Regions from separate parts of the Cupriavidus alkaliphilus genome, predicted to be linked through region 1. Evidence: predicted binding sites of a transcription regulator. Region 1 holds the regulator's gene; the other holds the start of a gene.
The links. Region 1 encodes sigma-54, which starts transcription at its own class of promoters, with help from an activator protein. Its sites were predicted from a motif close to TGGCANGNAANCTGCTTT; they were not measured.

Region 1 (3,728 bases):
GTGCGCGCGGTGCTGTCGCCGCGCCAGGACCAGAAGTCCGGCACCGCAGGCGGCTCGCCGCTGGACCTGAAGTCGGCGCCCGCGCCCGCCAACAAACCCTGACCGTACTTATGACCGATACCGCCACCATTGCCGACAAGCCTGTCGTCGAAGCCAACTCCGTCCTGCCCGGCGGCAGCACGCTGGTCGTGCGCCACCTGAAGAAGCGCTATGGCTCGCGCACGGTGGTCAAGGACGTCTCGCTCGACGTGAAGAGCGGCGAGGTGGTCGGGCTGCTCGGCCCCAACGGCGCGGGCAAGACCACGTCGTTCTACATGATCGTCGGCCTGGTGGCGCTGGACGAAGGCGACATCGTGCTCGACGGCGACCACATCAGCGGCCTGCCGATCCACGAGCGCGCGCGCATGGGCTTGTCATACCTGCCGCAGGAAGCCTCGGTGTTCCGCAAGCTCAACGTCGAGGAAAACATCCGCGCGGTGCTGGAGCTGCAGCAGGACAAGGGCAAGCCGCTGGCCAAGGCCGAGATCGAGCGCCGCCTGGATGCCCTGCTCGACGACCTGCAGATCGCGCACCTGCGCAACAATCCGGCGCTGTCGCTGTCCGGCGGCGAGCGCCGCCGCGTGGAAATCGCGCGCGCACTGGCGTCATCGCCGCGCTTCATCCTGCTGGACGAGCCCTTTGCCGGCGTGGACCCGATCGCCGTGGGCGAGATCCAGCGCATCGTCAGCTTCCTCAAGGCGCGCAATATCGGCGTGCTGATCACCGACCACAACGTGCGCGAGACGCTCGGCATCTGCGATCACGCCTACATCATCAGCGAAGGCACGGTGCTGGCCGCGGGCCAGCCCGAAGACATCATCGCCAATGACGCCGTGCGGCGCGTCTATCTGGGCGAGAACTTCCGCATGTGACAAGTCGGCGGCCCCGCACGGGCCGCCATGGCCGCATGGCAGGGAGAGCCAGCGGCGATCACGGCGCATCAGCGATAGCAATTTCCGTTCCAACATCGGAAAGATGCGCATAAAATAGGTCGCATGAAACCGTCGCTACAGCTCCGCCTCTCCCAGCACCTGGCACTGACCCCGCAGCTGCAACAGTCGATCCGGCTGCTGCAGCTTTCCACGCTGGAACTGCAGCAGGAAGTCGAACAGGCGCTGACGGAAAACCCGCTGCTCGAGCGGGAGAACGACTGGATCGAAAGCCCGCTGCGCGTGGCGGCCGATGGCTCGGTCAACGTCCAGAGCGCGCCCGCGCCCGCCCCCGCCGAGCCCCAGGGCAATGGCGACGCGCGCGCCGAAGGCGGCGCCGATGACAGCTACGGCGACAACAGCAGCGGCGACGACTACGGCAACGGCGACTGGAGCCTGGACGATTTCGCCCGCCGCCCGCAAGGCGACGAGGACGAAAAGACGCCGATGCAGCTGCGCGATGCCGAGCCCACGCTGCGCGAATACCTGATGGAGCAGCTGACACCGCTGAAGATCTCGGCGCGCGACAAGGGACTCGCCATCTTCCTGATCGAATCGCTCGATGACGATGGCTACCTTAGCGCCTCGCTCGAAGAGATCTGCGCGGAGCTGCCCGAAGAACTCGAGTTCGACCCCGACGAAGTCCACGCCATCCTGACGCTGCTGCAGAGCTTCGATCCGCCTGGTGTGGGCGCGCGCAACGCGGCCGAATGCCTGGCGCTGCAATTGCGCCGCCTGACGCACCCGCAGCGCGAACTCGCGCTGACCATCGTCACCCATCACCTGGAACTGCTGGCGGTACGCGACTACACGCGGCTGAAGAAGGCCCTGCAGGTCGATGAGGTCGCACTCAAGGCCGCGCATGACCTGATCCGCTCGCTGGCGCCCTACCCGGGCCATGCGTACAGCCGTCCGGAGGCCGATTTCGTTGTGCCTGATGTGTTCGTGCGCAAGAGCGGCGGCGGCTGGATCGCGCAGCTCAATCCGGATGTGATGCCGAGGCTGCGCATCAACGATATGTACGCACAGATCCTGCGTGGCGCCAAAGGCGAGACCGGTACCGCCGGGCTGCAGCAGAAGCTGCAGGAAGCACGCTGGCTGATCAAGAATATCCAGCAAAGGTTCGACACCATCCTGCGTGTCTCGCAGGCCATTGTCGAGCGTCAAAAGAACTTTTTCACCCACGGTGAAATCGCCATGCGCCCCTTGGTTTTGCGGGAGATTGCCGATACACTGGGTTTACACGAGTCAACCATCTCCCGGGTGACGACCAATAAATATATGGCTACGCCGATGGGTACTTTCGAACTGAAGTACTTCTTTGGCAGCCACGTGTCCACCGAAACCGGTGGCGCGGCTTCATCAACGGCCATCCGCGCCTTGATCAAGCAACTGATAGGAGCCGAAGACCCGAGGAATCCCCTTTCCGACAGTCGCATCGCCGAACTGCTGGGCGAACAGGGCTTCGTTGTCGCACGCCGCACGGTCGCCAAGTATCGTGAAGCCTTGAAAATCCCCGCAGTCAATCTCCGCAAGTCTTTGTAGCCGAGCCCACCGCCTGCCTGGTGAGGCTCTTTCAGAAGGAGAAGCGCTATGAACTTCAAGATCAGTGGACACCACCTGGACATCACGCCCCCTCTGCGTGAGTACGTGGAAACGAAGCTGGAGCGAATCGTCAGGCATTTCGATCAAGTCATTGGCGTTAGCGTGCTGCTCTCTGTCGACAATCACAAGGAAAAGGACCGGCGTCAGTACGCGGAAATCAATCTGCATCTAAAGGGCAAGGACATCTTTGTCGAGGCGCATCACGAAGACCTGTATGCGGCGATCGACGCACTCGTCGACAAGCTGGACCGTCAGGTGATTCGCTACAAGGATCGCGTGCAAGGCCACGACCGCGAAGCGGTCAAGTACCAGATGGCCGCAGCGCAAATGCAGCAATAAACCCGTGCCCGGCAGCCCCGCAGAGGGCTGCTGAACCAGGATTCCACAGGCAAGCCGCGCCGCGAAGCGCGGCTTTTTTGCGCCCTGGCGCTGTGCGGGCTGTGGCAGCGGAGCAAACCTTGCCATGCATGGAAGCCCGAAAGGTTCGCAAGCGCAGCGCCAAGGTGTATGCTGCGCCATACAAAGAGAGAGAAATCGTGGCCGCGCCTGCCCGCGCTGCACCGCACAATGCAAGGGTAGTCGCTGCTCTATAATGGGCCGGACGTCTTCCCCCGCGCCGGCAGCGGTGAGGGAGCCAGACGCTGCCCGGCGGAACGATCCGCCCGCTAACTGAAATCCTGCGCATCGCCCATGAATCGTTTGGCCAAATTGCTGCCACCCGGCAACATCACCCTCGACGTCAGCGTCACCAGCAAGAAACGTGTGTTCGAGCAGGCCGGGCTCCTCTTCGAGAACAACCATGGCGTGGCGCGCGCCATCGTCACCGACAACCTGTTCGCGCGCGAGTCGCTGGGCTCGACCGGACTGGGCGCCGGCGTGGCGATCCCGCACGGGCGCATCAAGGGCCTGAAGCAGCCCCTGGCCGCGTTCATGCGACTGGCCGAGCCGATTCCGTTCGAATCGCCGGACGGCAAGCCGGTTTCGCTGCTGATCTTCTTGCTGGTGCCCGAACAGGCCACGCAGCAGCACCTGGAAATCTTGTCCGAGATCGCGCAACTGCTGTCGGATCGCGACATGCGCGAGGGCCTGGCGACCCTCCCTACGCCCGATGCCGTGCACGAACTGCTGATCGCATGGCATCCCTGATCCACTGAT
Region 2 (3,728 bases), on a different contig from region 1:
CCGGCCGGCCGAACAGCGCCGGGGTCGCGTCCATCACCTCGCCCAGCCGGCGCAGCAGCCCGGCGCGGCCTTCCAGGCCCACCAGCGGGTTGTGCTGCGCGACCTGGAAGGCATGGGCAATGCTGTCGGCGTCGATGCGCTGCAGGCGCTCGGCATCGGCGCGCAGGGGATCGCCCGGCGCCGCGGAGAAGCCGCCGCGCGCGAACAGGTCGAAGCTGGCCGCGCCCAGACCTTCCGAACGCGTCAGCACCAGGTCGCTGGCCGGATCGCGGTAGCGCCATTCCGGCCCGGCGCCGGCATCCAGCAGCACGCTGGGGATCACCAGGTCGATGCCGATGCGGGCGCGCTCCTCGCGGTGCTCGGGACCACTCAGCGCGGCGCGCTCGCACAGCACCTGCCAGCGGTCCGTGCGCTGGTCGCCCGCGCCGCTTTCAAAATGACGCCAGCGGCTGTGATACGGCACCTGCAGGTCCGGATAGCGCTGGCGGATGGTGCTGGCGACGTAATCGGCAATTGCATGCACGCGGTCCGGGTGCCAGGTGAAGCGTTCGGAAGCGCCGCTGGCGACGTGCTCGGTGACCGCCGCGCAATGGGTGCGCACCGCCTCGGCGCACAGCAGCGCCGAAGCGGGATGCCCTTCGGGCACCGGGCTCAGCCAGCCGTTGCCATGGCGCTCGTTGCCGGCGCTGTCCTCGGGATACCTCGTCATTCGTTCAACCCCCTGCCCTTTGCCAGGGCCAGTTCGTTCGCATCCGGCGGCGTGTAGTGCGTGAAGTAGCCGGCGGCCACCTTGGCGTCGATCTCGACACGGGCGTCGGCGGGGATCAGCGCCTCGGGGATCGCCACCTGCTCGACCACCTCGATGCCCTGCGCCACCAGCGCCCCATGCTTCATGTTGCTCATCGACGCCCAGCGGTCGATGCGGCGGATGCCCAGCCAATGGAACACATCCGGCATCAGCTCCTGGAAACGCATGTCCTGCACGCCCGCCACGCATTCGGTACGGGCAAAATAAGTCTCGGCGCGGTCGCCGCCAACCTGGCGCTTGCGGGCGTTGTAGACCAGGAACTTGGTCACCTCGCCCAGCGCGCGGCCCTCCTTGCGGTTGTAGACCACCAGCCCGACACCGCCCTGCTGCGCCATTTCGATGCACACCTCGATGCCGTGTGCCAGGTACGGCCGGCAGGTACAGATGTCTGACCCGAACACATCCGATCCGTTGCATTCATCGTGCACGCGGCAGGCCACGCGGGTCTCGGGCTGGCCCAGCTGGCTGACATCGCCGAAGAAATACAGCGTCATGCCGCCGATCGGCGGCAAGAAAACCTTCAGGTCCGGCCGCGTCACCAGTTCCGGGAACATGCCGCCGGTCTGTTCGAACAGGCTGCGGCGCAGCACGCTTTCCTTGATGCCGAACCGGACCGCCATGCCGGGCAGGTACCACACCGGGTCGACCGCCGCCTTGGTCACGCGCACGTCGCCATTGGCATGCAACAGGTTGCCGTCGGGCTTGAGCCGGCCCGCGGCAATGGCCGAAACCAGCTCCGGCATGTTGATGTGCGCGCGCGTCACCGCGATGGTCGGGCGGATGTCGACGCCGGCGGCAATGCGGTCGGCAAAGACGGTGGAGACCAGGTGGCCCCAGGGGTCGAGCGAGACGATCTTGCCCGGCTCGCCCCACTGCGGATGCGGGCCGATGGCCTCGGCGGGCGCGGTGTCGGTCAGGTCGGGGCGATGGTCGCGCTGCAGCGTGCCGGAGGCGACCGCCAGCGCGCGGTAGATGGCGTAGGCGCCGGCGTGGGTGCCGATCACATTGCGCTGCGCCGGATTGCCCAGGCTGGCAATCACCGGCCCGCGCTCCGCCGCCGTGGGTGCGCCCCAGTGGATGGGTTCGGCCGGCTTGTCGCGGCGCGCGTGCGAAGTCAGGACGATATGGTCGGACATGACACCCTCGGTTCCCGATGGAATCCTGACCAATCGGTCAGGTTTACGATTCCATACTAGGCAACCTTTGTGCCATCGCCCAATGCCCGTTTACGCCAGTGTGGCGTTCATGTGTGTGGCGCCCAACGCAAGTCCGCGGCAGCGCTATGCACGCCCGGCGTGCCGACGGCACCACGCCCGCGGCACCCATGCACCACGCGGATGCCGAGCACGACCACGCAACGCAAGCGCGCCCCGGGTAGTGCCGCGCGGCGATGCGTGCAAGGGTTACATGGTCGGGCGGCTCGCCGAGCCCGGGCCCGAGTCGCCTGCCGCGTCACGGCGGCCGCCCAGCATCGCCCGCAGTGCCGCGAACGGCTGCGCACTTTCGACGAAGCGGTAGAACACGGCGCCCGCCACATTGCTCAGGGCCCACGCCGCCACCATGCCGAGCGCGTTCAGCACCGGCTGCCCCGGTGCCAGGTGCGACACCAGCGCATTGACCACCAGGCACACCGGGAAATGCACCAGGAACACGGAATAGGAAATCCGTCCGAAGTAGCCCACCACGCGCGCCCGTGGCCAGCGTTCCAGCCATTCGCCGCGCCGCGCCAGCGCCAGCACCAGCGCGGTGGCCAGCGCCACGGCAATCCGCAGCCGGAAATCCAGCACCAGCGCGCCCAGCGCCACCGCGCCGATCAGCGCCAGCGGCAGCAGCGGCCGGCCGGGCGCCGACGCCCAGTAGGCCAGCGTGCCCATGCCATAGGCGCCGAAGAAGTACACCGCCCAGATATCCCAAGCGGCATCGCGGTTGAACCAGAACAGCGACGCCACGGCCGCAAGCGCCACCAGCCCGATGCTGGCCGCCACGCCCGCTGGCGCCCTGCCGCGCGACACCGCGCGTGCGGCCCACAGCGTGCCCAGCAGCAGCGCGAACAATTGCAGGTCGATGGCCACGTACCAGACCCCGGCCGACAACGCGTCGACGTCGACGATGTCATGGAGCAGCGTCAGGTGCGCAAGCAACTGCCCCAGCGTGGGGGACGCCGGGATCGAGTCATGCGTCATCCAGTGCCGCGCCACGGCGGCACCGGCAACGCTGAGCAGGATCGCCGCGGCAAACGGCACCACCAGTTTCTGGTAACGGCGCCACAGCAGCGACAGCGGGTGCTGGCGGATCTCAAGCCGTCCGTCGGGTGCCAGACTGCGCGCCGCCAGGAAGCCGCTGATCACCAGGAACACCTGCACCGCGATGCGCGCGTAGTCATAGAGCCAGTCCAGCAGCCCCGGCGCCAGCCGGTACGCGGCGTCGGACATCGGTCCATAGAAGGCGAGGTGGTGCAGGACGATCAGTTGGGAGCTGACGGCTTTCAGGGCGTCGATGCACGGCAGGCGCGACGGGCAGGAGCTCATTGTTATAGGGAGAATGCAAAAGGCACGGAAGGCGCGATTCTACCCGTTGCGCCCGCACCCAATGTGCCGCAATGCATACATTTTGCGGATTGGTTACACAGTGGCCGCGCTTGTTGCCAGTTCGACCGCCGCTGTCTTGTCGCAGCGGCTGGGGGCGGGCGTTATTGGCACAGCGCCATCAGCGCTATCCACGCCTGGGCATGGGCCGGATCCAGCCACCCTGCCAGGGCCACCGCGCACAGCGCGGCGAGCCCAAGCAACGACAGCCAGACGCGCAGCGCGGGCATAGCGGGCTTCATGGCCGTGCCGGCGCCAGGCCGCGCCGGACGACCTGGCGGTCGTCGATCGGCGAGTGCAGCGCCGCGGCGACGATGCCCAGCGCCATGGCGCCG

Region 2: the regulator sigma-54 is predicted to act here: its motif matches at 2,002-2,019, upstream of FHX60_RS09885 (GTP cyclohydrolase II).

Annotation. Positions count from the first base shown of each region.
Region 1 covers NZ_JACHWE010000004.1:52,313-56,040, reverse strand. Annotated here, with positions in the region: gene lptA (lipopolysaccharide transport periplasmic protein LptA) at 1-102, shown strand, start outside; gene lptB (LPS export ABC transporter ATP-binding protein) at 111-911, shown strand; gene FHX60_RS15135 (RNA polymerase factor sigma-54) at 1,035-2,513, shown strand; gene hpf (ribosome hibernation-promoting factor, HPF/YfiA family) at 2,562-2,912, shown strand; gene FHX60_RS15125 (PTS sugar transporter subunit IIA) at 3,264-3,719, shown strand.
Region 2 covers NZ_JACHWE010000002.1:761,136-764,863, forward strand. Annotated here, with positions in the region: gene FHX60_RS09880 (URC4/urg3 family protein) at 1-709, opposite strand, end outside; gene FHX60_RS09885 (GTP cyclohydrolase II) at 706-1,944, opposite strand; gene FHX60_RS09890 (acyltransferase family protein) at 2,212-3,336, opposite strand; gene FHX60_RS09895 (hypothetical protein) at 3,498-3,635, opposite strand; gene FHX60_RS09900 (MFS transporter) at 3,632-3,728, opposite strand, start outside.